3 regions of the Paludibacterium flexuosum genome follow, and region 2 is predicted to be linked to each of the others. Evidence: predicted binding sites of a transcription regulator. Region 2 holds the regulator's gene; each other region holds the start of a gene.
What was found. Region 2 encodes HrcA, which represses chaperone genes, less so after heat shock. Its sites were predicted from a motif close to ATTAGCACTCGNNNNNNNCGAGTGCTAAT; they were not measured.

Region 1 (10,328 bases), 780 kb from region 2:
TTCTTCTGGGCAGGCAACTTTTAATCCCTGGCGTTTTTCGATGGTTGCAATAAATTGGCTGGCGTCCAGCATTGATTCATGAGTTCCAGTGTCTAGCCACGCATAACCACGTCCCATTGTTGTTACTTCCAATGAACCGGCAGCAAGATAGGCAAGATTGACATCAGTGATTTCAAGTTCGCCGCGCGCAGAGGGACGAATGGATTTAGCAATGTCTGAAACGTGCTCGTCATAGAAATACAAACCGGTTATGGCATAGTTTGATTTGGGAAATTGTGGTTTTTCTTCTATTGAAACGGCCTTGCCATTTTCGTCGAACTGGATCACGCCGTAACGTTCGGGATCTTGCACACGATAGGCGAAAACTGTTGCTCCGCTCGTCTGACGATTGGTGTGTTGCAAGAGAGTGGCAAAATCATCGCCATAAAAAATGTTATCACCCAATACGAGCGCAGATGGCGCTCCAGCGAGATACTGCTCACCGAGCAGGAATGCCTGTGCGATACCATCAGGCGATGGTTGCACTTTGTACTGGATGTCTAATCCCCAACGAGCCCCGTCTCCGAGTAATGCCTCAAACCGAGGTAGATCCTGTGGTGTTGAAATGACGAGTATTTCTCGTATGCCGGCAAGCATCAGTGTGCTGAGCGGGTAATAGATCATGGGTTTGTCGTAGATGGGTATCAACTGCTTGCTGAGTGCCAGGGTCGCAGGATATAGGCGTGTGCCAGACCCGCCGGCCAGGATGATGCCTTTACGTATATTACTCATCAGCGGTGGAACTCCCTTGAGTCGGACTCTCTAGAATAGACAAGTTCATGCTTAGAGGGACTTTATCATTATACAAGAACCCGGTTGTCCATGTTTTTCTTATGTATAACGACGTCCCTCTGACCTGTCATGGGTTTTTCCGACCAATCGAATCTAGAGATAATGGCTCCTCAGATCTGAGGTGCGGCAATGAAGAAGAGCCGGTACAGCGACGAACAAATCGTCAGGATCTTGCGTGAAGCGGATCGTGCTCCGATCACCGAAGTGGCCAAGCGCCATGGCGTCAGCGAGGCATCGATCTACGCCTGGCGTAAACGGTTTGACGAGATGGTCAGCGACGACGTCAAACGATTGAAGGCGCTCGAAGCCGAGAATACCCGCCTGAAGAAGTTGGTGGCGGAACGCGATCTCGAAATCGAAGTGATGAAGGAAATTGTCGCAAAAAAATGGTGAGCGCACAGGTCCGCCGGACCCAAGCTCACTATGCCATTGAGCGAGGGCTCAGCCAGCGGCAGGCGTGTGCGCTGATGCAGATCAGCCGTTCGACCTTGCACTACGAGCCCAAGATGCGGCGCAAGAACGCGCCGGTCATCGAATCGATGCGGTTGTTAGCGGGGCAGTACCCCCGCTTTGGTTCGCGGCGCATTCGTGTCTTCCTGCAAAGAGAAGGGATCGTGATTGGCCGGGATCGCTGTGTCGTGCTATGGGCGCAGGCCGGACTGCAAGTGCCCAGGAAACGGCGTCGGCGCCGCGTAGCCGGCAGCCGGCCACGGCCCCATGCGCCCGCCAGTAGAAACAGCGTGTGGTGCTATGACTTTGTGTTTGATGCCTGTGCCAATGGTCAGCAGATCAAATGCCTGACGGTGATCGACGAATACACGCGGGAATGTCTGGCCATTGATGTCGCCGGATCGATCCGGTCAAAACGTGTCATCGACGTACTGAGCCGGTTGATCAGTATCCATGGCGCGCCACGCTACATCCGATCAGACAATGGCCCTGAATTTGTCAGTGAGGCGTTATTGAAATGGGCGATGGAGGAGCGGATTGAATCGACGCTCATTGAACCCGGCAAACCGTGGCAAAACGGTACGAATGAAAGCTTCAACGGGAAATTTCGCGATGAGTGTCTGGCGATGGAGTGGTTCCGGAACCGAATTGAAGCCAGAATCGTGATCGAAGACTGGCGCGTTCATTACAATGAAGTGCGCCCGCATTCGAGTTTGCAGTACCTGACACCGATGGAGTTTCGTCGGAAGTCGGAGATGACTACGCAACCTTGGGTCATGAATTTCTAGAGGCGAGTGGTCCGATAAAAGCAGTCAGGTCAGCATGCAACTGACGTCCATCCTGGAGCAGCTGGCGACGACACGGGGGGCAAAGCGATTCGGACGGATAACGGCAAGGAGTTCTGTAGTCGAGCCATGTTGACCTGGGTGCATGCTCGTGGCGTGCAACTGTTTCTGATCGAGCCCGGCAAGCCCAATCAGAACGCGTATATCGAATCGTTTAACGGGCGTTTCCGCGATGAATGCCTAAACGAACACTGGTTCACTAGCCTACGCCATGCCCAGGTCGTTATCGAAGCCTGGCGCAGGGAATGCAACGATGAAAGGCCCAAGAAAGTCCTTGGTGGATTGACCCCAGCAGCTTACGCCAAGTCACTCACCGGAAAATCAGTTAAATTACCCTCGGACTCTAAAGCCCTCTGCTACTGAATACAGGGGGATGTCGGTGGGATGGTATGCATTGCTTGGGTTTGACGGTCTCCTCTAGTTTCTCTTTCCGCAACGGCTACAGACCGGCCTGTGGTACAGGCTATTTTCCGATATGGCATGCGACTTCCTGATGGAGAGATTGATCTGTAATGCGCTGTGAGCGTGGTTTTGGGGCCCACGTATGCCGGGTGATCCTCATTTCACCTTGGCGTCATACCATAAATCAATGACAATGGAGTATCTTTGCTGTGAAGGAAGCAATCCAGAGGGGCTTTAATGAGGGCATCTCGTTGCTGGTTGGAGCATTGTGAGGTAGGCTTTGATAGTCGTCTGTGCCTCTCAAGTATCTGTTTTTCGCCTGGATGAAAACACTACTCTATGTTGCTTATTTTATTGATGTCGATGTTGTGTGCTTTTATTTCTGCTGTCTTGTTAATCCGCTATCAGCATCTGCATGCTCAGTTTTCTGCTGATAATGATTTACAGGGCGTCCAGAAATTCCATGCAACCCCAGTGCCTAGAATTGGTGGCGTGCCAATTTTTCTCGGGCTGTTGGTCGGTAGTGGCTTAATGTTCTGGCTGCAAAGAGATCTGCTTGGTATAGAAATTCTTCTAGTGGCCTTGCCTGCTTATGTGGCGGGTCTCGTCGAAGATATCACTAAAGGGGTGGGTGTGAAGACCAGGCTAGGTGCAACCTTGGCCGCAGCTTTGCTTGGAATTCTGGTTTTTCATGCGGTGATTGGACGCCTTGGATTGCCATTGGTTGACGGGCTCTTATTGAAGTTCCCGATCGTCGCAATTCTGTTTACTATGATTGCTGTAGGCGGTGTAGCACATTCAATAAATATCATTGATGGCTATAATGGTTTGTCTGGTATGGTTTCAATGTTGATCTTCATTGCACTGGGTTATGTCTCATTTAAGGTAGGTGACTCTCTCCTCTTATCAATCAGTGCTTCTGCTTGTGGCGCTTTACTGGGATTCTTGCTGTTGAATTACCCGCGTGGATTGATCTTTGCGGGTGATGGTGGTGCTTATTTAGTAGGCTTCCTGATTGCGGAAGTTTCGGTTCTGCTTGTGGCTCGCAATGCACAAGTCTCTCCATGGTTTCCTTTGCTATGTGTTGTGTATCCGGTTTTTGAGACGTTGTACTCTATTTACCGCAAAAAAGTGTTGCGTGGCATGTCCCCTGGCGTACCTGATGGCTTGCATTTACATATGCTCGTGTACAAACGATTGGTACTGTGGATGGTCGGCTCCCGCGAAGCCGAGCACCTCACTCGCCGTAATAGCATGACCGCTCCTTATCTGTGGGGTCTGACCGCATTGTCGATTGCGCCTGCCATGCTGTTCTGGCAGAGCACACCGGTTTTGATGGTGTGTGTGCTGCTGTTTGTCCTGCTTTACCTCGCACTCTATCGCATGATCATTCGATTTAAAACGCCGCGCTGGCTGGTGCGCGCTTCGTGCAAGCGTGATGGGGACGCTTGATTCACGCTCGCCAGGCATTTAGGAATGATCTTACCTGTCTTTCAGAGCCGGCCGTGACGCCGGCTCTTTTCATCTGATAGCCCTGCCATCCTTGTGTACCCCATAGTTCCCGCGGGGATAACAGCGGACGATTGCGCCGCAAGGGTATGCATATGAAAAAAATCATTGTGATCGACGATCATCCGGTGATCGTGCTGGCCTTGAAGACCTGCCTGGAGCAGGTAGGGGATCTGTCTGTCGTCGATGTGTCGGACAGTGGGCAGGACGGGCTGGAAAAAGTGAAGCGCCATGTGCCGGATCTGGTGATTCTGGATCTGTTTTTGCCGAAGACGGATGGCCTGGGCATGATTCGCCGCATCAAGGCGGTGAGTGACAAGATCCGCATCCTGGTGCTGACGGGGCATGAAGAAGGTTTGTACGCCGCCAAGGCCGCCGAGGAGGGGGCCAATGGTTTTGTCACCAAGTCCAAGGACATGACCGAAATTGCCAATACGGTGCGTGCGCTGCTGGCGGGCTATAACTGCTTTCCGGCCGCCCATCTGATTGCCGCGCAGGGGATCAATCCTCAGGCCTTGAAGGCCAGCGATGCCCTGACCGCCCTGACGGTCCGGGAGCTGGCCATCATGCGCTACATCGCCAAGGGCTTCAGCAACAAGGAAATTGCCGCCATGTTCTTCATCAGCCAGAAGACGGTCAGTACCTATAAGGCCCGGGTGCTGACCAAGCTCAAGCTGAAGAATTCGATCGCCATTGCCGAGTATGCAAGAGAAATGGGGGTGGTCTGATTTGCCGGTTTCTATTGATTGCTTTGCGTCTATAGAAATAATTTTTGTTCTCCGTGCCCTTGAAAGGGGTTTGATGCGCCCATATCATTAGCACTCGCTAGGGTCGAGTGCTAGGCGCTCGAACAAAATGCTGATTTGATTGGTATTTCAACTTTCAACAGCCACTGGATATCAGGAGAAATCAATGGCTATTCGTCCTTTGCATGACCGTGTTGTGATCAAGCGCCTTGAGGCAGAAGAAAAAACTGCGTCCGGTATCGTGCTGCCGGGTGCAGCTGCCGAAAAGCCGGATATGGGTGAAGTGATTGCCGTCGGCAATGGCAAGATCCTGGAAAACGGCGAACGTCGTCCGCTGGAATTGAAAGTCGGCAACAAGGTGATCTTCGGCAAGTACTCCGGCCAGACCGTCAAGATCGACGGTGACGAAGTCCTCGTGATGCGCGAGGAAGACGTGATGGCCATCGTTGAATAATGCTGTCGCTGACTGAACAGATTACTGGAGAGTTTGAGAATGGCTGCTAAAGACGTACGTTTTGGTGAATCCGCCCGTGCCAAGATGGTAGTGGGTGTCAATGTCCTGGCCGATGCGGTCAAGGTCACCCTGGGCCCGAAGGGTCGTAATGTGGTCCTGGACCGTTCCTTCGGTGCTCCGACCATCACCAAGGATGGTGTTTCGGTTGCCAAGGAAATCGAACTGAAGGACAAGTTCGAGAACATGGGCGCTCAAATGGTCAAGGAAGTGGCTTCCAAGACCTCCGACGTGGCCGGTGACGGTACCACGACGGCGACCGTGCTGGCTCAGGCCATCGTTCAGGAAGGCATGAAGTTCGTCGCTGCCGGCATGAACCCGATGGATCTGAAGCGTGGTATCGACAAGGCTGTGATCGCCCTGGTTGGCGAACTGGCCAAGCTGTCGCGTCCGTGCTCCAACTCCAAGGAAATCGCTCAGGTGGGTTCGATCTCCGCCAACTCTGACTCCGACATCGGCGAAATCATCGCCAATGCCATGGAAAAGGTTGGCAAGGAAGGCGTGATCACCGTTGAAGACGGCAAGTCGCTGAACAACGAACTGGAAGTTGTGGAAGGTATGCAGTTTGACCGCGGCTACCTGTCCCCGTACTTCATCAATAATCAGGACAAGCAAATCGCTGCCCTGGACAACCCGTTCGTCCTGCTGTTCGATAAGAAGATCTCGAACATCCGCGACCTGCTGCCGGTTCTGGAACAGGTGGCCAAGTCGGGCCGTCCGCTGCTGATCATCGCCGAAGATGTTGAAGGCGAAGCCCTGGCGACCCTGGTGGTCAACAACATTCGCGGCATCCTGAAGACCGTTGCCGTCAAGGCTCCGGGCTTTGGCGACCGTCGCAAGGCCATGCTGCAGGATATCGCCGTTCTGTCCGGTGGTACCGTGATTGCCGAAGAAGTGGGCCTGACCCTGGAAAAGGTCACCCTCGACATGCTGGGCCAAGCCAAGCGTATCGAAGTGGGCAAGGAAAACACCACCATCATCGACGGTGCTGGTGATGCCGCCTCGATCCAGGCGCGCGTGGGTGAAATCCGCAAGCAGATCGAAGAAGCCACTTCCGATTACGACCGTGAAAAACTGCAAGAGCGCGTTGCCAAGCTGGCAGGCGGTGTTGCTGTGATCAAGGTTGGCGCTGCCACCGAAGTTGAAATGAAGGAAAAGAAGGCACGCGTCGAAGACGCCCTGCACGCTACCCGTGCAGCCGTTGAAGAAGGCGTGGTGCCTGGCGGTGGCGTTGCCATCCTGCGCGCTCGTGCATCGCTGGAAACCCTGAAGGGCGACAACGCTGATCAAGATGCCGGTATCAAGATCGTGCTGCGTGCCATCGAGGCGCCGCTGCGTCAGATCGTTGCCAACGCCGGTGGCGAACCGTCCGTTGTGGTGAATCGCGTGCTGGAAGGCAAGGGCAACTTTGGCTTCAACGCTGCGACCGACGAGTACGGCGATATGCTGGAAATGGGCGTGCTGGATCCGGCCAAGGTGACCCGCACTGCGCTGCAACACGCCGCTTCGGTCGCCAGCCTGATGCTGACCACCGACTGCATGATCGCTGAACTGCCGGAAGACAAGGCTGCTGCTGGCGGCATGGGCGGTATGGGCGGCATGGGCGGTATGGGCATGGACGGCATGATGTAATCGCCGACAGACCATCTGTCATCTGTCATGAAAAACGCCACGAGCTTGCTCGTGGCGTTTTTTTATTGTTTCCAGCCGGGTGGCTGGGCTTTTGTTTCTTGCTGCGGTAGGCTTTAATGACAGAGATTTTCAATTATTGGATGTGATATGCAGTTAGCAGATTTGCTGAATCATCTGGATCAGGTGCTGGAGCCGTGGCGTTTCAAGGATTATTGCCCCAATGGTTTGCAGGTGGCCGGGCGCGAGGAGGTGAGGCGGGTTGTGTGTGGCGTGACCGCCTCGCAGGCACTGATTGATGAGGCGGTAGCGCGCCAGGCTGACGCGGTGCTGGTGCATCATGGCTTTTTCTGGAAGGGTGAGGACCAGCGCATTATCGGCATGAAAAAGCGTCGTCTGCAGGCCCTGCTGCAGCATGACATCAGCTTGCTGGCCTATCACTTGCCGCTGGATGCCCATCCGCAGTATGGCAATAACGCCCAGCTGGCCAAAGTGCTGGGGTTGCTGCCGCAAGGTCAGACGGGAGAGCAGGATCTGCTGTGGCATGGCCACTTGCCAGAGGCCCTGTCGGCGGAGGCCTGGCGCCAGGCGGTGTCTGCCCGTCTGCACCGTGAGGTCCTGATGCTCGGCGAGGCCTCAAGGCCGATTCGTCGTGTGGCCTGGTGTACTGGCGGTGCGCAGGGCTTTTTTGATGCCGCCATTGCCCTCGGTGTAGATGCCTTTCTGACGGGGGAAGCTTCTGAACAAAATCAGCATATGGCCATGGAGTCTGGCTGTGTGTTTATGGCGGCCGGCCATCATGCCACGGAACGCTATGGTATCGCGGCTTTGGGGGGCTCGCTGGCTGATGCCTTTGGCATTGAGGTGGATTTTGTTGATCTGCCAAACCCTGTTTAAGCATAAATGTAGCGGGCATAATCAATTTATTTGCATAAACCCTTCAGATTTGTAGGGGTAATCAGGTAAAATCCGTTGGGATAAACGCTCGAGTTTCCATGATTGAGGATGACTGTAATGAGTGAACAACAAGTCGATGCAGGGCGCCGTCGCTTCCTGACGGTGGCAACCAGCGCGGTCGGGGGAGTGGCGGTGGCCGGGGTGGCCACGCCGTTTGTGCTGAGTTTCCTGCCGTCAGAACGTGCCAAGGCCGCCGGCGCGCCGGTCGAGGTGGATATCAGCAAGATCGAACCTGGCCAGATGGTCAACGTCGAGTGGCAGGGCAAGCCGGTCTGGCTGCTGTCGCGCACGCCGACGCAAGTGGCGAATCTGGCCAAGCTGGATGATCAGATGGCCGATCCGACGTCCGACATGGATCAGCAACCGGAGTACTGCAAAAACCGTCATCGCTCGATCAAGCCTGGCTTGCTGGTGACTGTGGGTATCTGTACGCATCTGGGCTGTTCGCCGACTTTCCGGCCTGACCTGGCGCCGGCAGATCTGGGCCCGGACTGGCTGGGTGGTTTCTACTGTCCTTGCCACGGTTCGAAGTATGATCTGGCCGCACGCGTCTACAAGAGCATGCCGGCACCGAAGAATCTGCTGATTCCCCCACACAAATACCTGTCCGACACGCGCATCCTGGTCGGCGACGATAAATAAGCTGAGGGCGAAACCATGAGCAAGGGACAAAAACTGCTGAACTGGATCGACGCACGCTTTCCGCTGACGTCGATGCTCAAGGAGCACGTAATCGAGTATTACGCGCCCAAGAATTTCAATTTCTGGTATTTCTTCGGTTCGCTGGCGCTGCTGGTGCTGGTCATGCAGCTGCTGACCGGTATCTTCCTGACCATGAACTACATGCCGGATGCCACCCTGGTGCCCGGTACCAAGATGTCGGTGGCCTTCGCCTCGGTCGAGTACATCATGCGTGACGTCAGCGGTGGCTGGATCATCCGCTACATGCACTCCACCGGCGCCTCGATGTTCTTCGTCGTGGTGTATCTGCACATGTTCCGTGGCCTGATCTATGGCTCCTACAAGCAGCCGCGCGAGCTGGTGTGGATCTTCGGCATGCTGATCTTCCTGTGCCTGATGGCCGAGGCCTTCCTGGGGTATCTGCTGCCATGGGGCCAGATGTCGTTCTGGGGGGCTCAGGTGATCGTCAACCTGTTCAGCTCGATCCCGGTCATCGGTCCTGACCTGTCGGTCTTTATCCGTGGTGACTATGTCGTGTCGGGCGCCACGCTGAACCGCTTCTTTGCCCTGCACGTGATTGCCGTGCCGCTGGTGCTGCTGGCACTGGTCGTGGCGCACCTGATGGCGCTGCATGAGGTCGGTTCCAATAACCCCGATGGCGTGGAAATCAAGGAGCACAAGGATCCGCAAACCCATCTGCCGCTGGATGGCATTCCGTTCCACCCCTACTACACCGTCAAGGATGTGCTGGGCGTGGCCGTGTTCCTGATTGTGTTCTCCTGCATCGTGTTCTTCATGCCGACCATGGGGGGGTACTTCCTGGAAGCGAATAACTTCTTCCCGGCCGACCCGCTCAAGACGCCGCCGCATATTGCGCCGGTATGGTACTTCACGCCGTTCTACGCCATCTTGCGCGCCGTGCCGTCCTTCCTCGGGACTCAGGTCTGGGGCGTGCTGGCCATGGGCGCCGCGGTGGTGCTGATTGTGTTCCTGCCCTGGCTGGATCGTTCGCCGATCAAGTCGGTGCGCTATCGTGGGCCGAAGTTCAAGTTCATGCTGACGCTGTTCGTGATTGCCTTTGTCGGTCTCGGCATCCTGGGCGCCTTGCCGCCGACGGATGTTCGTACGCTGGTGGCGCGCACGCTGTCGGTCATTTACTTTGCCTTCTTCCTCGGCATGCCGTTCTATACCAAGAACGATGCCGGCAAGGTGCCGGTACCGACACGGGTGACCGAGTCGACGACGCGCGGCAAGGTGATGTTCTTCGTGCTGTGGGCGCTGCTGATCGTGGCCGCCGCCCTGTTCGCCAACCATATCTGACCGAAGGGATGACCATCATGAAAAAGCCAATTCGTCATCTGCTCGCGGCGCTGGCACTGCTGCTGCCGTTGGCAGCAGCGGCCGAAGAAGGTCCGGTGCTGCCGAAGGCACCGATTGATATTCAGGACACCGAGTCGTTGCAGCGCGGTGCGCAGATCTTCGTCAACTACTGTCTGTCCTGCCATTCGGCCAATGCCATGCGCTACAACCGGCTGACCGATATTGGTCTTTCGGAAGATCAGATCAAGAAGAACCTGATGTTCGCCAGTGACAAGATCGGCGACACCATGCATGTGGCCATGGATCCGCAGGATGCCAAGAAGTGGTTGAGCAACAACCCGCCGGATTTGTCGGTTGAGGCGCGTGCTCGTGGCGCCGACTGGCTGTATGCCTACCTGCGCGGTTTCTACCGGGACGATACCCGTCCGACCGGCTGGAACAACCTGG
Region 2 (10,328 bases):
CAATGGCAGCTGCAGTACCGCGCGCCCGGGCTGGCAGTCGCAGAGCTACAAGATCAACAGTTGGCAGTATGTGGTGCAGAACGCCACCGCCACGGTGGATGTACTGAAGAATGCGCTGTACGCGACGGGTCCGCTGGTGGTCACGTTCCGCGTTTTCAATGATTTTTACTATTACGCAGGCGGGGTCTACCAGCATGTCAGCGGCGACTGGGTAGGCGATCATGCTGTGTTGCTGGTGGGCTGGAATGATGCCGATCAGGCCTTCATCGTCAAGAACAGCTGGGGGGAGAGCTGGGGAACAGCCGGTTTCTTTGAAATCGCCTACAGCGAGCTGGCCAGCGACGTGCAGTTCGGCACGGAAATGGTGCTGGCGGATGGCTCGGTCACCCCGCCCGACTCGCCATGCCAGTTCAAACTGGCGCGCAACAGCGGCACCATGAGCGCCGTGGGCGGCTCCAGCAGCGTCAGCGTCAACAGCAGCAAGACCTGCGCCTGGAGCGCCAGCAGCGACGCCAGCTGGCTGCTGATCACCGCCGGCAGCAGTGGAGCCGGTCATGGCACGGTACGTTACCTGGTCGGCGCCAACCGCAGCACCGACAGCCGTACGGCGCACCTGACCATCGGTGATCAGTCTTTCACCCTCACCCAGTCCGGCAACAAGGCCGGCGTACCGATTTGCAGCCTGAGTGCCGACCCGGCCTTTGTTGGCCGTGGATCGCCCAGTCATCTGAGCGCATCCTGCCAGCCTGCGGCCAGCAGCTACCGATGGAGCGCCAATACTGGCCTGAGCAACACTGACAGCAGTGGCGACGTCACGCCGCAGAATGACACGACCTACAGTGTCATCGGCAGCAATGCGGCCGGCAGCGGCAACAGCGCCACGGTGACCGTGACCGTGGGCGAGCCGGTACCGGTCAAACCGACCGGCCTGCTGGCCCCCACCGGCAACAGCAGCGAGATCAAACCAACCTACCGCTGGCAGCCGGTTCCGGGCGCCACCCGGTATTATCTGAATCTGCGCGAAAACAACGGCCCCACCCTCTATACCGGCCAGTTCTCCCCCGATCAGCTGGGTTGTGCCAGCGGGACATGCAGTGTCACGCCGGATGCGGCACTCAGAAACGGCGGCGACTATATCTGGGTACTGCTGGCGGCCAATCATTCTGGCAGCAGCCCGTGGAGTGAGCCTCAGTCCTTCAGGGTCATACTGAACCGCCCCTGAGGCCTGCAGCTGCCGCCCCTGGGGGCGGCAGCTTCTTCATTGCCAGCGACTGTACGACGAGTGGCTGCTGCCGGTGTGCAGTCCGCACGATGCTGCCCGGCTGGCGCTGGCACAGGGGGTCAAGGCACTGGCCGGGGCGCGCTTTATTCATTGCACCGAATTCATCGACAGCTTGTCCCCGTCCCTGGCGTGGCAACACTGGCGGCACGATCAGGGAGAGACGCTGGAAGTACAGCAACGGCAGACCGTGTTCAATCATATGCCGAGATGGCCTTGCAGGCGGCGGTCAGTGGCATGGGCGTAGCGATGGGACGACGTTCGCTGCAGGCGGAAGCACTGCGCGACGGACGCCTGGTCGTGCCGTTCCCGGCCTGTCCGTCAGGCTATGGCTACGATCAGATTTGTCCGGCAGGGGAAGAGAAACGGCCACGCTTTGCCGCCTTCGCCGGATGGCTGGCGGCACAGGTGGTGGCCGTCCATGAAACAGGCCCGACAGCCTGAACGGCTGTCAGGTCGTACGGCGCTCGTACAGGGCTTGTGCCAGGGTGCCGGGATCGACGTGCTCAAGCTCGCCGCCCACCGGCATGCCGCGCGCAATGCGTGACACTTTGAGGCCGCGCTGCTTGAGCAGTTCGCTGATCATGTGGGCGGTCACCTCCCCTTCGGCGGTGAAGTTGGTCGCCAGAATCACCTCCTCGACCACGCCGTCCTGGGCGCGCAGCAAGAGCTTGTCGAGATTGGCCTCGCGCGGTCCCAGACCTTCCAGCGGCGAGATGCGTCCCATCAGCACGAAATACAGGCCATCGTAGCAACGGGCCTGCTCCAGCATCAGCAGGTCTGCCGGCATCTCCACCACGCACAACTGGTTCTGGCTGCGCTCGGGGTCGGCGCACAGATTGCACAGCGGGGTTTCGCTGAAGGTATTGCAGCGCTCGCAATGCACCAGACTGCTCAAGGCTCGATCCAGCGCCCGCGCCAGTTTCTCCGCGCCGGCCTGTTCGCGCTGCAGCAGGTGGAAAGCCATGCGTTGGGCCGATTTCGGCCCAACGCCCGGCAGTACCTTCAACGCTGCGATCAGTTGATCGAGCGAAGGCGGGTTTTTCATCAGAACGGGAATTTCATGCCCGGGGGCAGGCTGAGGCCATTGGTGAAGCCGGCCATTTTCTCCTGCGAGGTCGCTTCGGCCTTGCGCACGGCATCGTTGATGGCCGCGGCGATCAGGTCTTCCAGCATTTCCTTGTCATCGGCCGCATCGCTGAGCAGGCTGTCGTCGATGGCAACGCGCTTGACATCGTGGCCGCAGGTCATGACGACCTTGACCATGCCGGCACCGGACTGGCCTTCCACTTCGATACGCGCCAGTTCTTCCTGCGCCTTTTTCATGTTTTCCTGCATTTGCTGCGCCTGCTTCATCAAGCCGGCCATACCGCCTTTTCCGAACATTGCTTACGACTCCTGAACGGGTTGAATGGTATCCGTGAGCAGTGTGGCATCAAAATCGCGCACGAACTGCTGAACCACGGCATCGTTTTCCAGTGATTGTCGCGCCGCCGCCAGTTGTGTCTGGCGTTCGCGGGCATCCTTCATGGCCGGGGTTTCCAGGCCAAGATCCTCGACCGAGACGGTCACTTGCAGCGCACTGCCGAAACGCTCGGCCAGCACACTCTTGAGTTTTTCCTGATAGTCGCGCGCCGCGAGGTGGCGAAAGCTTTCCGGCACCGCCAGTGCCAGCAGCTGACCATCGTAGGACTTGAGCATGGCATTCTGTGCCAGCATGCGCGCGGCGCCCATGCGCGGGCCCAGCTCGCCGATCAGGCTGATCCAGTCGCCATCAAACACCGCCGGCACGGACGGCGCTGCCGGCGGCTCGGCCACCCAGTCGTCATCGACCGGTCGGGGGGTGGCCAGCTGGATGTCATCGTCGTCATCCCAGGGCGGGCTGTCCTGCGCCTCGGGTTCGCGCACCGCCGGGGCAGCGGCCACCACAGGGGCCGGTGCAGCAGTCTCCCGCGGAGGCTCGGCGGGTCGGGCGACCGCAGCCACCGGCGCGGTCGGCGGTTCCGCCGCAACGGGTGCGGGTGCCGGTATCGCAGCAGGCTCGGGCTCTTCCGGCGCCGCCGGTTCGGCCGCCTGCTCACGTGCGGCAGGACGGGCGCTGCGTCCGGACAGTTGCGCCAGCAGATCACGTGCCGGGGTCGCCGTACTCGCCGCCGCTGTCGCGGCATGGGCCGCCGGTGCCGCCGGCGCATGGGACGATGACTGGGCGCGCGGGATGGCCGGCGCCGAAGACGTCGCGACTTCGCCCGCATGGCGCGGATGGAAGGCCAGCATGCGCAGCAAGGTCATGGAGAAACCGGCCAGTTCATCCGGTGCCAGCGCCAGGTCTCGACGACCGTGCAGGGCAATCTGGTAATACAACTGAACATCTTCCGGCGCCACGCGCGCAGCCAGCTGGGTCAGCGCCTCTCGCTCCGGTTCGTCCTCGGCAATGGCGGCCGGCACGCTCTGCATCAGCGCCACCTGGTGCCACAGCAGGGCCATCTCGGCCAGGGCGCCATCAAAACCGATGCTGCGCTCGGCCAGCTTGCCGGCTTCCTGCATCAGTCTGGCACCATCCCCCTCGGCCAGGGCCTCGGCCAGCACGAAAAGGTAGCGGCGGTCGACTGCGCCGAGCATGGCACGGACGCCCTCTTCCCGGACTTCACCCACTCCGTAGGCGATAGCCTGGTCAAGCAGCGACAGGGCATCGCGCATCGAGCCGGAGGCGGCGCGGCCAAGCAAAGCCAGCGCCGGGGCCTCATAGCTGACGCCCTCCTGCGCCAGCACGTGCGCCAGATGGCCGGAGACCTGCTGGGGCGTCATATTGCGCAGATTGAACTGCAGGCAGCGCGACAGCACGGTGACCGGCACCTTCTGCGGATCGGTGGTGGCGAGAATGAACTTGACGTGTGCCGGCGGCTCTTCCAGCGTTTTGAGCATGGCATTGAAGGCGCTCTTCGACAGCATGTGCACTTCGTCGATGATGTACACCTTGAAGCGGCCGATGCTTGGCGCGTACTGGGCGTTTTCCAGCACTTCGCGGATGTTGTCGATGCCGGTATTGGAAGCCGCGTCGATTTCCAGCAGATCGACAAAACGACCGGCGTCAATCTGCCGGCATGCCGGACACTCGCCACAGGGCTCGGCCCCGACGCCGACTTCACAATTGAGGCTCTTGGCCAGAATGCGGGCAATCGTGGTTTTACCTACCCCGCGCGTACCGGTCAGCAGATAGGCATGATGCAGCCGCGCATCGGTCAGCGCATTGGACAGCGCACGAACCACGTGCTCCTGGCCGACCAGGTCGGCAAAGCGCTTGGGACGCCACTTACGGGCAAGAACTTGATAGGTCATGGAGGCGGATTCTAATGGCAATTGTCCGGGATGGCGAAATGTTTTCCGGAAAAATCAGCTCGGCTGGTCGGCATACACTGCCGCCACATAGCGCGATTTGATCTCCCGGGCGATTTCCTGGGCCACCTTGGCATACAGCGTGCTCTTGTTGTAACGGGTAATCACATAAAAGTTGTTCAGCCCCAGCCAGTATTCGGTCACCCCAGGCGAGACCTCGAGCGGCACCAGCACCGCCTTCACCGCCGGCGCCAGCGGCACTTCCGGCTTCACGCCCATGCCCGCCAGTTCAGCCACGGTGTAGTGCAGATTGAACTTGTCGGCCACCAGGGCATCGACCTGCGGTCCCGGGGTAACATCGGCGGGAATCAGAATGTCGTCGCCATGGATCCAGCCATGCTGCTGGAAGTAATTGGCCACACTGCCGATGGCATCGTCGGGGTTGTTCCAGATATCGCGATGGCCGCTGTGGTCGAAATCGACCGCCCACTGGCGAAAGCTGGACGGCATGAACTGCGGCCAGCCCATGGCGCCGGCGTAGGAGCCCTTGAAAGTCAGCGGATCGAGGCGTTCTTCATGCGCCAGTTGCAGCAGCTGCGTCAGCTCACCACGGAAATACTCGGCACGGCGCGGATAGTTGAAGCCCAGGGTCGACAGCGCATCCACCACGCGGAAACTGCCGGTATTGCGACCGTAGTGGGTCTCGATGCCCAGAATGGCCACGATCATCTCCGGCGCCACACCGTAGGTTTGTTCGGCGCGGGCCAGCGCGTCGGGGTGGGCCTTCCAGAAAGCGACGCCGTCATTGAGCAGTTTTTCGTTGTAGAAATTGCTGCGGAACTGGTACCAGGGGCGTGAGGTTGCCGGCCGGTCCATGACCTCGATGATGCGCGGCTTGAGTTCCACATTGGCAAACACGGCTTCGAGTTCCGGCCGGGAGAACTGGCCGCCGGCAACCTGCTCGTCGATATAGCGCTGCACGTCGGCTCGTGCGAGGAAGGCGGCATCGGCCCGGGCCAGCAATGGGGCGGCAAGCAGCAGCGCCGCCAGGATTCTTTTCTTCATGGCATCCATTCTCTTAGGTTGGACGAGGGGCCTACTCGCCGAATGACAGGGCACTCGACACCAGGCGCGCGGTAATGTCGACGATCGGAATCACGCGCTCGTAGGCCATGCGGGTCGGTCCGATGACCCCCAGCGTGCCGACCACCTGCCCGTTAATACGGTACGGAGCCGCCACGACACTGCATTCATCCAGCGTCAGCAGGCCGGACTCGTCGCCGATGTACAGACTCACCCCCTGGGCCTCGCGGCTCTGGTTGAGCAATTCGAGCAGTTCGGTCTTGCGTTCGAAGACGTCGAACAGCTCGCGCAGGCGGTTCATGTCTTCGGACAGATCCCGCACATGCAACAGATTGCTGCCTCCGCTGATCATCACCGACTCCTGCGGGGTGCGGGCAGCTTGACGGCCGAAGTCGATGGCGGCCGTCATCAGCTCGGTGATGTCGCGCTGCAGACCCTGCAGCTCGCCCTCCAGCCGCAAGGCGATGCCGCTCAGCCCCAGACCGGCATAATGCTGGTTGAGGAAATTACCGGCTTCGACCAGCTCACCGGGCGCGTAATCACGCTGAGTCTGCAGCAGGTGGTTCTGCACATCGCCATCCAGCGTGACCAGAATCAGCAGCACGCGGCGTTCGGAGAGGCGCAGGAACTCCACCTGGCGAAACGCCACGTCGGGTCGCTGTGGCGTGACCACCACGCCGGCGAAATGCGTCAGTTCCGAGAGCAGCGAGGAAGCGGCATGCACCAGCCGCTGCGGACTGTCCGGCTGCAGCCCCGACTCCAGCTCGCGCACGGCATCGGTCTCCAGCGGGGAAACGGTCAGCAGGCGGTCGACGAAGACCCGGTAGCCCCGCGAAGTCGGGATGCGACCTGCCGAGGTATGCGGCGCGGCAACCAGCCCCATGCCCTCGAGGTCTGCGAGCATGTTGCGGATGGAGGCAGAAGACAGCTCCAGCCCGCTGGCCATGGCCAGCGTGCGCGAACCGACCGGCTGGCCATCGGCGATATACAGCTCGACCAGGGTCTTGAGCAGGCGTTCCGAACGTTGATTCAGCATGCTGTGCATTCTGGCATAACCCTCAAGGCGACAACAGTAGTCTGTCTGCAGAACGGGGGGCAAAATGATTTTGTACGATATCAAGTGACAAATCGATTTTGATTACGTACACTATCATCAATGACCGGGCAAAAGTCTTTGTTTGCAGGAAAAAAGCTTGCCGGTTGAAGACTTAGGTGGTGACGTCCGGCAAAATGGCAAGGCCTGGCCGGTTTCGTTTGTCACCCCCGAGGTTTGTGCGATAATCCGCCCCTTACCGGCAAATACATTTATTGGAGATAGCATGGCAGAGCGTACCGAAGACAAGAGCCGCGCCCTGGCGGCCGCCCTTGCCCAGATCGAGAAGCAGTTCGGCAAGGGCTCGATCATGCGCATGAGCGACAACCAGATTACCGAAAACCTGCAGGTGATTTCCACCGGCTCGCTGGGTCTGGATCTGGCACTCGGCGTGGGCGGTCTGCCGCGTGGCCGTGTGGTCGAAATCTACGGTCCGGAATCCTCCGGCAAGACCACCCTGTGCCTGCAGGTGGTCGCCGAGGCACAGAAACTGGGTGGCACCTGCGCCTATATCGATGCCGAAAACGCCCTCGACCCGGTTTATGCCCAGAAGCTGGGCGTCAAGGTGGAAGATCTGCTGATCTCGCAGCCGGACACCGGTGAGCAGGCGCTGGAAATCTGCGACATGCTGGTCCGTTCCAGCGGCGTCGACGTCATCGTGGTCGACTCGGTCGCCGCACTGGTGCCGAAGGCTGAAATCGAAGGCGAGATGGGTGATTCGCACGTGGGTCTGCAGGCCCGCCTGATGTCCCAGGCGCTGCGCAAGCTGACCGGCAACATCAAGCGCACCAACACGCTGGTGATCTTCATCAACCAGATCCGCATGAAGATCGGTGTGATGTTCGGCAACCCGGAAACCACCACCGGCGGCAATGCGCTCAAGTTCTATGCTTCGGTCCGTCTCGACATCCGCCGTATCGGCGGCATCAAGAAGGGCGAGGAAGTGGTCGGCAACGAAACCCGCGTCAAGGTCGTCAAGAACAAGGTCTCGCCGCCGTTCAAGCAGGCCGAATTCGACATCCTTTACGGCGAAGGCATCTCGCGTGAAGGGGAAATCATCGAAATGGGCGTGCAACACGGCTTCATCGAGAAATCGGGTGCCTGGTACAGCCATAACGGCCAGAAGATCGGTCAGGGCAAGGACAATGTGCGCGAATTCCTCAAGGAAAACCCGGCCATCGCCCAGGACATCGAGCGCAAGGTACGTGAAACCGTGGGGGTCACCATCGCCATGAGCGAAGATGGTGGCGATCCGGAAACGCTGGAAGACAGCGTGCTGTAAGGCATGGAAAAGAGTCTGATGGCGCGAGCCGTCGATCTGCTCTCGCGGCGCGAATACTCGCGCCGCGAGCTTGTTACCCGTCTGCGTCCGCACGCCCAGTCGGCAGAAGAGCTGGAAGACGTGCTGTCGCGTCTGGCAGAACGCGCCTGGCAATCCGACGAGCGCTTCGCCGAACAGTTTTCCCGCAGCAAGGCCGACAAATATGGCAGTCTGCGCCTGCGTCAGGCCATGCGTGAAAAAGGCCTGAGCAACGAACTGATCGAACAGGCGCTGGCCGGTCAGGACGATCTGGCCACTGCCCGCGCCGTCTGGCAGCGCAAATTCGGCACCCTCCCCGCCACTCCGCAGGAAAAGGCACGTCAGCTGCGTTTTCTGGCTTCGCGTGGCTTTCCGCAGGAAATCATCCGCAAAATTCTCGCCGGAAGCCTCGAAGACAGCGAATAACCCTTCGCACGGCTTGCCAGCAGGCGCTCGCCTTGCGAAACTATGGCCATTGCATTCAGGGCAGGTATGGCGGACTCATGCCGCCCCAGCCATCGCCTAACATACTCAGACTAAATCGATGAAAACTGCTGAAATTCGCCAGAAATTCCTGGACTTCTTTGCCTCCAAGGGACACCAGATCGTTCCGTCCAGCTCGCTGGTTCCGGGGGATGACCCGACCCTGCTGTTCACCAACGCCGGGATGAACCAGTTCAAGGATGTGTTCCTGGGCTTCGACAAGCGCCCTTACAACCGCGCCACCTCCTCGCAAAAGTGCGTTCGTGCCGGCGGCAAGCATAACGACCTGGAAAACGTCGGTTATACCGCCCGTCACCATACCTTCTTCGAAATGCTGGGCAATTTCAGCTTCGGCGATTACTTCAAGCGCGATGCCATCCACTTCGCCTGGGAATTCCTGACCAGTCCGCAATGGCTGGCCATCCCGAAGGAAAAGCTGATGGTGACCGTCTACGCCAGCGATGACGAAGCCTTCGATATCTGGGCCAAGGAAATCGGCGTACCGGAAAGCAAGATCGTACGCATCGGCGACAACAAGGGCGCGCCCTACGCCTCGGACAACTTCTGGCAAATGGGTGACACCGGTCCGTGTGGCCCGTGTACCGAGATCTTCTACGATCACGGCGCCCACATCTGGGGTGGCCCACCCGGAAGCCCGGAAGAAGACGGCGACCGCTTCATCGAAATCTGGAACTGCGTCTTCATGCAGTTCAACCGGGATGAAAGCGGCACCATGCATCCGCTGCCCAAGCCCTCGGTCGACACCGGCATGGGGCTGGAGCGCATTTCGGCCGTGATGCAGCATGTGCATGCCAACTACGAGATTGATCTGTTCCAGCAACTGATCAAGGCGGCCGCGCGCGAAACCGGCGTGCCCTTCAGCATGGACGTGCCGTCGCTCAAGGTGATTGCCGACCACATCCGCGCCGTGTCCTTCCTGATCGCCGATGGCGTACTGCCGTCCAACGATGGCCGTGGCTATGTCCTGCGCCGTATTATCCGCCGGGCGATCCGCCATGGTTACAAACTGGGTCAGAAGGGTCTGTTCCTGCACAAGCTGGTCAAGGACCTGGTGCAGGAAATGGGGCACGCCTACCCGGACCTGGCCGCACGCCAGTCCGACATCGAAGACGCGCTGAAGCAGGAAGAACTGCGCTTCTCCGAAACCCTGGACAACGGCATGGCCCTGCTGGAAGACGCGCTGACCAGCGGTCAGCAGCGCCTGGCGGGTGCCACCCTGTTCAAGCTGTATGACACTTTCGGCTTCCCGGTGGACCTCACGGCCGACATTTGCCGCGAACGGGGCATCGAGGCCGATCTCGAAGGCTTCGAGCGCGAGATGGAAGCGCAGCGCGCCCGCGCGCGCGCGGCCTCCAGCTTCAAGATGGTCGGCAATGTGGAATACAACGGCGCCGACACCCGTTTCGACGGCTATGAAAAAGCCAGTGTCGATGCCACCGTGCTGGCCCTGTACAAGGGCCAGGAACAGGTCGACAGCCTGCAGGCCGGGGACGAAGGCATTGTGGTGCTGGACAAGACCCCGTTCTATGCCGAAGGCGGTGGCCAGGCCGGCGATCAGGGCGAAATCTCCATTTCCGGTGGTGTCGGTGCGCTATTCGATGTGGTCGACACTCAGAAGATCCAGGCCGCCGTATTCGGTCACAAGGGCCGTCTGGCCAAGGGTAGCCTGAAAGTCGGCGACAGTGTCGCTGCCACCATCGACCTGCATCAGCGTCAGGCCACGGCCCGCAACCACT
Region 3 (10,328 bases), 1.8 Mb from region 2:
TCACCTTGGGCGTACTCTTCACCAGGTGCCAGGTTTCATCGGTCATTTCCATTTCGATCAGCACATAGCCCGGGAAGAACTTGCGCTCGGTGATCGAACGGCGACCGTTCTTGATATCCACCACTTCTTCAACCGGCACCAGAATCTGGCCGAACTGATCAGCAACATCGGAACGATCGATGCGCTCGCGCAGTGCTTTTTGCACGCTCTTCTCGAAACCGGAATAAGCGTGCACGACATACCAGCGTTTAGCCATTTATCTATCAACCTCGACCGAGAATCACGTCGTAGACCAACCAGGTCAGACCCGAGTCAACCAACCACATGAACAATGCCAGGACGGCAACAAACAGGAAGACAATCCCCGTCATCTGCATGGCTTCCTTGCGGGTGGGCCATACCACCTTGCGCCCTTCGGCGACCGAGTCGCGCGCATAGGCAACGAACTCTCGTCCGGACTGCGTGGTCCAGACAACGGCGGCAGCCAGCACCAGCGCCACAAACATGGCCAGGACGCGCACAAAGCTCTGCGCCTCCGGAATCATATAGAAGCCTACCACGCCAGCGGCGATCAGCAGACCAGCCAGGGACAGCTTGATTTTGTCTTGCATTTCCATACGGAATGTTCTCAGCGCGTATGTGACAAAAGACCAACCGGCGCAATAGCGCCGGTTAGTCTTACTTGGCAGGCCAGGAGGGTCTCGAACCCCCAACCCTCGGTTTTGGAGACCGATACTCTACCAATTGAGCTACTGGCCTATAAACCTGCAATTACTTGATGATCTTGGCTACAACGCCGGCGCCGACGGTGCGGCCACCTTCGCGGATAGCGAAGCGCAGACCTTCTTCCATGGCGATCGGAGCGATCAGCGCAACGGTGATGCTGACGTTGTCGCCAGGCATAACCATTTCCACGCCTTCAGCCAGCGATACAGCGCCGGTCACGTCCGTGGTACGGAAGTAGAACTGCGGGCGGTAGTTGGCGAAGAACGGGGTGTGACGGCCGCCTTCTTCCTTCGACAGAACGTAAACTTCAGCGGTGAAGTCGGTGTGCGGGGTGATGGAACCCGGCTTGGCCAGAACCTGACCACGCTCAACTTCTTCACGCTTGGTACCACGCAGCAGAACGCCGACGTTGTCACCAGCCTGACCCTGATCCAGCAGCTTGCGGAACATTTCCACGCCGGTGCAGGTGGTCTTGGCGGTAGCCTTGATACCAACGATTTCGATTTCTTCGCCGACCTTGACGATACCGCGCTCAACACGACCGGTCACAACGGTACCACGGCCGGAGATCGAGAACACGTCTTCGATCGGCAGCAGGAACGGCTTGTCGATGGCACGTTCCGGGGTCGGGATGTAGCTGTCCAGAGCATCAGCCAGACGGAAGATCGACGGTTCGCCGATTTCGGACTGGTCGCCTTCCAGCGCCTTCAGGGCCGAACCCTTGATGATCGGCAGATCATCGCCCGGGAAGTCGTAGGAAGACAGCAGATCGCGCACTTCCATTTCAACCAGTTCCAGCAGCTCTTCGTCGTCTACCATGTCGCACTTGTTCAGGTAAACGATGATGTACGGTACACCCACCTGGCGAGCCAGCAGGATGTGTTCGCGGGTTTGCGGCATCGGACCGTCAGCGGCCGAGCAAACCAGGATCGCGCCGTCCATCTGGGCAGCACCGGTAATCATGTTCTTCACGTAGTCGGCGTGACCCGGGCAGTCTACGTGTGCGTAGTGGCGGGTCTCGGTTTCGTACTCAACGTGAGCGGTGTTAATGGTAATACCACGTGCCTTTTCTTCCGGCGCGCTATCAATTTGATCGTAGCCCTTGGCTTCGCCACCGAACTTCTTCGACAGAATGGTGGTGATGGCAGCAGTCAGGGTGGTCTTACCATGGTCAACGTGACCGATGGTGCCGACGTTTACGTGCGGTTTAGTCCGCTCAAACTTACCTTTTGCCATGATGAACTTTTCCCTGAATCCAAATCAAAAAGTTACGTGGTGGTGCCCATGGGCAGAATTGAACTGCCGACCTCTCCCTTACCAAGGGAGTGCTCTACCCCTGAGCTACATGGGCCTCTAACAGGCTAATACGCTTGGAGCGGGTGAAGGGAATCGAACCCTCGTCATAAGCTTGGAAGGCTTCTGCTCTACCATTGAGCTACACCCGCCTATCACGAACACGGACGACCATTTACTACTCGCGCCAAAACGCTTGAAATCTGGTGGAGGGAGAAGGATTCGAACCTTCGAAGGCAGAGCCGTCAGATTTACAGTCTGATCCCTTTGACCGCTCGGGAATCCCTCCGTGAAGAGAGCCGAATATTATAGAAGCCCCTCAGGGGTGTCAACACCCAAAACAAAAAAAATTCAGCTTTTTTCCACACCGCCAAAAGACAACGCCCGGCAGGCTGGGCGGCCATCCCGGGCGTTTCCTTTCGGATCATGAACTTAGCGGCAGGAATCAGCCTTTGGCAGAGATCCGCTCATACTTTTGCATCAGCTCTTCTTCGCTTTCGACACGCGAAGGATCCAGCGGAATGCAATCTACCGGACAGACTTGCTGGCATTGCGGCTCGTCGTAATGACCAACGCACTGGGTGCACAGCTCGGGGTCGATCTGATAAATCTCTTCGCCCTGCGAAATCGCATGATTGGGGCACTCGGGTTCACAGACGTCGCAATTGATGCATTCGTCGGTAATCATCAAAGCCATAATTCATTCCTCTACACATTTCACGGCAGACTCGTCCGGTCGCAGACCGGTCTCATCCATTCATACACCATTCAGTCGGCGGCGTCGCGGGCAATCAATCCATAACAGACCGTTCCCGCCTTCCCCCGACGCAATTCCGTCCACCCTGCCAGAGCGGGCCATTGCCGGCTCTCCAGATACACGACCGCTTCCGGTGCCAGCAATCCCGGCAACATGGGCAGCACCTGCTGCAGCAAGTCGCTATCGTACGGCGGATCGACAAACACCACATCAAACACTTCACGACTGTGGCGCAGATACTGCAGTGCATCGGTACACTGCACATCGACATTGCCCGCAGCCAGCAACTGCCTGTTGGACTGCAGCGATGCAGCCACGGCCTTGCTCTTCTCCACCATCACCACACTGCTTGCGCCGCGGGACGCGGCCTCAAACCCCATGGCACCGCTGCCGGAAAACAAATCCAGGCATTTCTTGCCGTACAGATTCTGCCCCAGCCAGTTGAAGACGGTTTCCCGCACCCGGTCCGGTGTCGGTCGCAAGCCTGCGGAGTCCGGGAAGGACAACAGGCGCCGCCGGTGCTCGCCACCGATGATTCTGACTTTGTTACGTTGCTGATTCATGCCATCCGCCAGAGTTGCATACTACCGTTTGTCGAACAGGCTGACACCGCCCTCGGTCAAACATCGTCAATAAAATACGTACAACCCGTTATTCTTTCATGAACCGGCGTGCCGGGCACAGCTTTAATAGGTACAATTTCACCATTCGCCTTTAATAGCATCAACAGGTCACGCATGTTCAGTTTTTTCAAAAAGAAATCCGATACCGACGTCAGCGAAGTCGAAGCCGCTCCGCGCGAACCTTCCGACACGCCGGCCATCCCTCAGCGCAGCTGGACCGAACGACTCAAGTCGGGCCTGGCCAAGACGCGTGACAAACTCGGCAAAAACCTCGCCTCGCTCTTCGGTGGCGGACAGATCGACGAAGCGCTCTACGAAGAACTCGAGACCGTGCTGCTCACGGCCGACATGGGGGTCGATGCCACCGAACACCTGCTGCGCGAGGTGCGCGCCCGTGTCTCTCTGCGCGGTCTGAAAGACAGCAGTGAACTCAAACAGACACTGAAAGACGTGCTGTATGAGCTGATCGCGCCGCTGGAAGTACCGCTCGACACCAGCCAGGGCAAGCCGTTCGTCATCATGATGGCCGGGGTCAACGGCGCCGGCAAGACCACCTCCATCGGCAAACTGGCCAAGTACTTCCAGAATCAGAACAAATCCGTGTTGCTGGCTGCCGGCGACACCTTCCGTGCCGCGGCGCGCGAACAGCTGATGGAATGGGGCGAACGCAACAATGTGACCGTCATTACCCAGCAGGGTGGCGACTCCGCCGCCGTTTGCTTTGATGCCATCAACTCGGCCAAGGCCCGCGGCATCGATATCGTGCTGGCCGATACGGCCGGCCGCCTGCCGACTCAGCTGCACCTGATGGAAGAAATCCGCAAGGTCAAGCGCGTCATCCAGAAGGCGCTGCCCGAGGCACCGCAGGAGGTCGTTCTGGTGCTGGATGCCAACATCGGCCAGAACGCCCTCAATCAGGTCAAGGTGTTTGACGAGGCGCTGGGGCTGACCGGCCTGATCCTGACCAAGCTAGACGGTACGGCCAAGGGCGGCATCATCGCCGCCATCGCCAAGCAGCACCCGGTTCCACTGCGCTTCATCGGCGTCGGTGAAGGTCTGGACGATCTGCGCCCCTTCTCGGCCCGTGACTACATCGATGCACTGTTCGATTGAGTGGCACGACAGCAACCCGACATTGTTGAGGATCACACCGCATGATTCAGTTTGACCAGGTGAGCAAGCGTTACCCCGGTGGCATTGAGGCACTGAAGAACCTGTCCTTTTCCATCGACACCGGCGAAATGGTTTTCCTGGCGGGGCACTCCGGCGCAGGCAAGTCCACCCTGCTGAAGCTGATCGCCGGTATCGAGCGTGCGACCCAGGGTGGCGTGCTGGTCAATGGCCAGAACCTCACCCGCATGCGCAACAATCAGATCTGCTTCATTCGCCAGCATATCGGCATGGTGTTCCAGGACCACAAAATCCTGTTCGACCGCAACGTCTTCGATAATGTGATGTTGCCACTGGACATCATCGGCTTCGACCGGCGCGACGCCGCGCGACGCGTGCGTGCAGCGCTGGACAAGGTCGGTCTGCTGGGGCGGGAGAAATCCATGCCCATCCGCTTGTCCGGTGGTGAGCAGCAGCGCCTGTGCATCGCCCGCGCCGTCGTGCACCGCCCCTCCATCCTGATCGCCGATGAACCTTCGGCCAATCTGGACCGTGCCTACGCACTGGACATCATGGAACTGTTCAAATCCTTCCATCAGGTTGGGGCCACCGTGGTGATCTCGGCGCACGACGAAACCCTGATGGAGGATTACGGCCGCCGCATCATCCGTCTGAGAGAAGGACAATTCGCCGCATGAAACACTTCTTCTATCTGCACGCACAAAGCGCCCGCAGCGCCCTGATCAAGATTATGCGCCAGCCCTTTGGCAGCCTGCTCAACCTGCTGATGCTGTCGGTGGCCCTGGCGCTGCCGCTGTCGCTGTTTGTCGCCATGGCCAGCCTGCAGGACTGGGCCGGCCGGCTCACGGCCACGCCGCAAATCACGCTGTATATGGAGCAAAGCGCCGAGGCGGCCGACATTTCTGCCGTCAACAGCACCTTGCACAAGCACCCCGAAGTGCAATCCTTCGTCTACATCAGCAAGGGTCAGGCACTGAAAGACATGGAAGCGCGCAACGGCCTGCAGGGCCTGTCGGACGGACTGGGCAGCAACCCGCTGCCCGACGCCTTCGTCGTCACCCCGACCACACTCGACCCGCGCGAACTGGACATGCTGCAAAAAGAGCTATCCGGCCTGCCAATGGTCGAGAGCGCCCAATTCGATGCCAGCTGGGCCAAGCGCCTGTTCGCCATGATCTCGCTCGGCCGCCAGCTCACCTGGTTCCTGGCCGCGGTGCTGGGCGTAGCCCTGGTCCTGGTCACCCACAACACCATTCGTATGCAGATCCTGGCCCGGCGCGATGAAATCGAAGTCACCAAGCTCATCGGCGCACCGGACAGCTTTATCCGCCGCCCGTTCATCTACCACGCGCTGTGGCAGGGCATTCTGGCCGCCCTGATCGCCTGGGGGCTCACCAGCTGGCTGGCGCTGATTGCCAATCCGCCGATTCAGGCCTTTGCCCGTCTCTATAACGAGCACGTCTCCCTGCGCATGCTTCAGCCTGTAGAACTGGCGGTATTCATCGGTGGCGCCGCCCTGCTGGCGGTGATTGGCGCCCGTCTTGCCGCCGACCACCACCTGCGGCATATCGGGCCACGCTGATAACAACAGGCTATTAAATCGATAAACAAATACATCAGGGAATGAAACTTTATCGACTAGCACTCGACTAACCCGAGTGCTAACATTGCATTACCTTGATTGGAGAACCAACGCCCTATGACCACAACTTTTGCATTGCCCGTTCCATCAACCTCCGGCAGTCTGGAGCAGTACATCCAGGCCGTGAACAGCGTCCCGATGCTGACGGCGGAAGAAGAGAACGAGCTGGCAACCCGCTACCACGGATCCAACGATCTGGAAGCGGCGAAAAAGCTCGTGCTCTCGCACCTGCGCGTCGTGGTGTCCATTGCGCGTGGCTATGCCGGTTACGGCCTGCCGCAGGCCGATCTGATCCAGGAAGGCAATATCGGCCTGATGAAGGCAGTCAAGCGCTTCGAGCCCAACCGCGGTGTCCGCCTGTTCTCGTTCGCGATCCACTGGATCAAGGCTGAAATCCACGAATTCATCCTGCGCAACTGGCGCCTGGTGCGCATTGCCACCACCAAGCCTCAGCGCAAGCTGTTCTTCAACCTGCGCAGCATGAAGAAGAACTTTTCCGCACTCACCGATGCAGAAGCACAGGCCATCGCAGATGATCTGGGCGTCAAGCGTGAAGAAGTGCTGGAAATGGAAACTCGCCTGACCGGTCAGGATATCGCCCTGGTGGCGGAAGAAGGCGACGACGAAGCCTTTGCCCCGATCGACTGGCTGGCCGACGCCGAAACCGAGCCGACCCGTCAGCTGGAAAAGAAGGCCCTGGCTCAGCTGCAAACGGTTGGACTGGAAAAAGCACTGTGCACGCTGGATGACCGCAGTCGCCGCATCATCGAAGCGCGCTGGCTGGCCGATGACAGCGGTGCCACCCTGCATGATCTGGCTGCCGAGTTCGGCGTCTCTGCCGAGCGAATCCGCCAGATCGAGGCCAAGGCGCTGGGGAAAATGAAACAGGCGATGCTCAGTCAGGCCTGATCTTCACTCACCGCCCATGAAAAAACCCTGCCGCAGCCGGCAGGGTTTTTTATTGCCTGCCCCGTACGGGGCCCTGTCGAACAGGGCCCGGGGCATCCGCGGCATTATTCGGCCGGGGCGGTACGATAACGCGCCGGCAGCCTGGCATAAGCCTCACTGCTGATGACACGCAAACGCTGCCAGGATGCCGGGCCGTCCTTCAAATCTTCGATAAAGTCATGGGCATAGGTCGGGAACGAAGCCAGCGCCAGACGCAGCGTCTGTTCGGCCTGTGCTTCCTGCCCCACCAGCGCCTGCATTTCTGCCTGCTTCAGCAACACATCCGGATAGGGACGAATGGCGGCCATCTGATCCACCCAGGCACGCTTCTGCTGCAGATTGTCCGGTGTCGCCTCGAGATAATTGTCGAGCGTATACAGTGCATGGAAGGCGTACAGCGGCTCATCGCGCACAATCTGCCCCAGGCGAGCAATGCGGGGATTGTCGATTTTCTCGTTGTCTGCCGGGGTATAGAGCCCGGTCAGCTCGCTGTAATGCCGCACCGACGCCACCGACATCACCGCCAGCGCCACCATGCCGGCAAACAGCACCAGCCGCCACAACACCCCCAGACCGGTACCGCGACCACGTTCCGGCAAGGGCGCCAGCGACATGAAAACCACCAGCATCGCCAGGAAGTACAGATACCACAGCGGATACTCGACCATGCTGTGGATCAGGGTCACAGCCATGCAGGCCAGCGGCAGCACGCCTTCCACCTGGGCCTTCTGGCTGAAATAGGGCCAGATCACCCAGCCGAAACCAACGAAGACAATCGCGGTGATCACCCAGCCCATTTCGGCCAGCAACTGCAGCACCAGGTTATGGGCATTGGTAAACAGGCCACTGTTAAAACCATCATTGGCAAACTGCGGCAAAGCCTGCAGACGCACACTTTCGGCAGCAAACTGCGACCAGCCCACGCCGTGTACCGCGTGGGCACGGAACACCAGCCAGGCCTTGTACATCTCGGCAAAACGCCGGGAAGACATATCGTCGCCATTGGCGGCCAGCCGCTGCACACCGGAAGATACGGCCTGCTGATTATGGGTAAACAGCGCCACAAACTGATTGACGTATGGCAGCAGGAACTGGCCCGCCACAATGGCGGCGCAGGCCAGCAGCATGGACAGCATCAGCCGGCGCGAAATGGCCGTGCGAATCCGGGCATGCCAGACAATGCTGATCAGCACCACGGCCACCACGTACAGCAGTACGGTACGCGACCCGGCATAGGCCAGCATCACCGACAGCCAGACCATCCACAGCAGGAACCAGCGCCCGCGCAGCTTCTCGGTCGAGAACAGGTATACCCCGGCGATCATGCCCCACATCAGATAATGCGCGTACTGATTGCGCTGCCCGATATGACCAAAGATGTTGGTCGTCAGATGTGAGGAATCATAAAACACCACGCCGCCCAGCATGGGGGCAATCCCGGTCAGCTGTGTCAGACCGATCAGCGATTGCACCAGCGCCCCGGCCATCAGGGCCCAGGCCAGCCAGTAGGTCAGGCGCGGCAGACCCAGCTCATCACGCAAGGTCAGGGTCACGGCTGCCAGATAGGCCAGCGCACTGAATGCCAGCGCCGTGGCGTAATTCATGCCGGGGAACAGGATTTTCACAAACCAGGGCTGAATCGCCCAGCACAGCGCCAGCACCAGACACCAGATCATCGCGCGCGGCAGGCGTTCGAACAGGATGCCGTTGCAGGCCAGCAGCAGTCCGGCCCCAAAGGCCAGCCAGACCGTCATGAGCTCACCCCACCATTGCGGCAGCGGCACATAGTGAATTGGCGAGGCGAAGGGGACGATGGCAATCAGGCACCAGAACAGGGTGGCCATCGACAGGGTCAGGGTTCTGAATTGCATAGCTCGGGGTCGTTTCGTTGAAGCCGCAAGGATAGCGCAAAAATCGTGCTAAGCCAGCACGCTTTTTAATCAAATTCGCTTAAACAACAACGTTTGCCGCCTCCCCGGCGGTTTTGATGCACAAAGCACACAGGAGAAGCCCCTGTGTGCCTGTTTGCCACATCCTTTTCGTCTTATTTCCCGCCAGAGCGGCAGTTGGCTGGCAAGAATGAATTCGGGATCGGCTCCGCCCCGGAGGCATTTCCCGGCAGGCAACGCCAGCTGATCACCCCGCGGGCATTGAGGGTGCGCTCGCTGCCATCAGCCGCCTGCACCGTACCCGTGCCGCCGGACTGGGCCATTTCGCCTCGCATGGAAAAGGATTTGCCATCGACCTGCGGATTACCCGTGTTGTGCACCGTGACCGTCAACACAGCATCATTACCCTTTTTTGTTAATTCGATCTTCTTGACCACTTCGCTGCTGATCTCCTCTACACCGGCCTCCTCCAGGCTCTCCGGCCAGCCCCCCCGGGTCACCATGGCCTCGGCCACGCTGACCCGGGCCGCGGCCACTAACTGTAGCGCCTCGGTCAGTTTTGCCCGGGTGGTGTAGTCCTGATAGCGCGGTATGGCCGTCACCGCCAGCAGCCCGACAATCGCCACCACCACCATCAGTTCGATCAAGGAAAAGCCCGCATGGACCCGCTTGTGCCACATATTGCCTCCTTTGACAGTGTCAAATCCCCGAAGGGCGGAAGTCCATGCTAGCCAGCCGGCGAAGCTTCAACAGCTCAGCGCGGCAAGCCGGAAGTCGGCGAGCGTGATAGCATCACTACCCTGATTTTGTTCTTGGATGGAATACCGGCATGTCGAATCAAGACTGGCTGACACGCAGCACTCAGGCTGTATGGCACCCCTGCACCCAGATGAAACGTCACGAGCGCTTTCCCCTGGTGCCGATCGCCAGGGCCGAGGGCGCCTGGCTGAGTGACTTCGATGGCAAACGCTATCTCGACGCGGTCAGCTCCTGGTGGGTCAACCTGCTCGGTCACGGCCATCCGCGCATCAAGCAGGCTATCCGCACCCAACTGGATCAGCTGGAGCACGTCATGCTGGCCGGCTTTACCCACCGTCCGGTCATCGAATTATCCGAGCGCCTGGCGGCGCTGACGGGACTGGGCCATGCTTTCTATGGCTCCGATGGCGCCAGCGCCACCGAAATTGCCCTGAAAATGAGCTTCCACTACTGGAAGAACAGCGGCAAAGGGGAGAAGTGTCGGTTTATCAGTCTGGAGAACAGCTATCACGGTGAAACCGTCGGCGCGCTGGCAGTCACGGATGTGCCCCTGTTCTCGG

Region 1: a site for HrcA is predicted at 4,852-4,880, ahead of groES (co-chaperone GroES). Genes of this name have one in related genera too.
Region 3: a site for HrcA is predicted at 6,168-6,196, ahead of rpoH (RNA polymerase sigma factor RpoH). Genes of this name have one in related genera too.

Annotation. Positions count from the first base shown of each region.
Region 1 covers NZ_AP029060.1:3,012,359-3,022,686, forward strand. The annotation lists gene rfbA (glucose-1-phosphate thymidylyltransferase RfbA) at 1-771, opposite strand, end outside; one part of gene AACH39_RS14335 (IS3 family transposase) at 961-1,219, shown strand; one part of gene AACH39_RS14335 (IS3 family transposase) at 1,219-2,069, shown strand; partial or broken gene AACH39_RS14340 (transposase family protein) at 2,151-2,489, shown strand; gene AACH39_RS14345 (glycosyltransferase) at 2,868-3,980, shown strand; gene AACH39_RS14350 (response regulator transcription factor) at 4,133-4,765, shown strand; gene groES (co-chaperone GroES) at 4,950-5,237, shown strand; gene groL (chaperonin GroEL) at 5,277-6,926, shown strand; gene AACH39_RS14365 (Nif3-like dinuclear metal center hexameric protein) at 7,074-7,820, shown strand; gene petA (ubiquinol-cytochrome c reductase iron-sulfur subunit) at 7,938-8,522, shown strand; gene AACH39_RS14375 (cytochrome bc complex cytochrome b subunit) at 8,538-9,881, shown strand; gene AACH39_RS14380 (cytochrome c1) at 9,899-10,328, shown strand, end outside.
Region 2 covers NZ_AP029060.1:173,787-184,114, reverse strand. The annotation lists gene AACH39_RS00810 (C1 family peptidase) at 1-1,222, shown strand, start outside; gene AACH39_RS00805 (LysR substrate-binding domain-containing protein) at 1,283-1,723, shown strand; gene recR (recombination mediator RecR) at 1,731-2,327, opposite strand; gene AACH39_RS00795 (YbaB/EbfC family nucleoid-associated protein) at 2,327-2,665, opposite strand; gene dnaX (DNA polymerase III subunit gamma/tau) at 2,669-4,615, opposite strand; gene mltB (lytic murein transglycosylase B) at 4,670-5,677, opposite strand; gene hrcA (heat-inducible transcriptional repressor HrcA) at 5,709-6,731, opposite strand; gene recA (recombinase RecA) at 7,015-8,070, shown strand; gene recX (recombination regulator RecX) at 8,074-8,514, shown strand; gene alaS (alanine--tRNA ligase) at 8,633-10,328, shown strand, end outside.
Region 3 covers NZ_AP029060.1:2,013,903-2,024,230, forward strand. The annotation lists gene nusG (transcription termination/antitermination protein NusG) at 1-256, opposite strand, end outside; gene secE (preprotein translocase subunit SecE) at 264-617, opposite strand; tRNA gene AACH39_RS09600 (tRNA-Trp) at 684-759, opposite strand; gene tuf (elongation factor Tu) at 772-1,962, opposite strand; tRNA gene AACH39_RS09610 (tRNA-Thr) at 2,003-2,077, opposite strand; tRNA gene AACH39_RS09615 (tRNA-Gly) at 2,098-2,171, opposite strand; tRNA gene AACH39_RS09620 (tRNA-Tyr) at 2,224-2,308, opposite strand; gene AACH39_RS09625 (YfhL family 4Fe-4S dicluster ferredoxin) at 2,465-2,716, opposite strand; gene rsmD (16S rRNA (guanine(966)-N(2))-methyltransferase RsmD) at 2,788-3,339, opposite strand; gene ftsY (signal recognition particle-docking protein FtsY) at 3,514-4,512, shown strand; gene ftsE (cell division ATP-binding protein FtsE) at 4,554-5,207, shown strand; gene ftsX (permease-like cell division protein FtsX) at 5,204-6,112, shown strand; gene rpoH (RNA polymerase sigma factor RpoH) at 6,230-7,081, shown strand; gene AACH39_RS09655 (O-antigen ligase family protein) at 7,186-8,991, opposite strand; gene AACH39_RS09660 (pilin) at 9,165-9,689, opposite strand; gene bioA (adenosylmethionine--8-amino-7-oxononanoate transaminase) at 9,839-10,328, shown strand, end outside.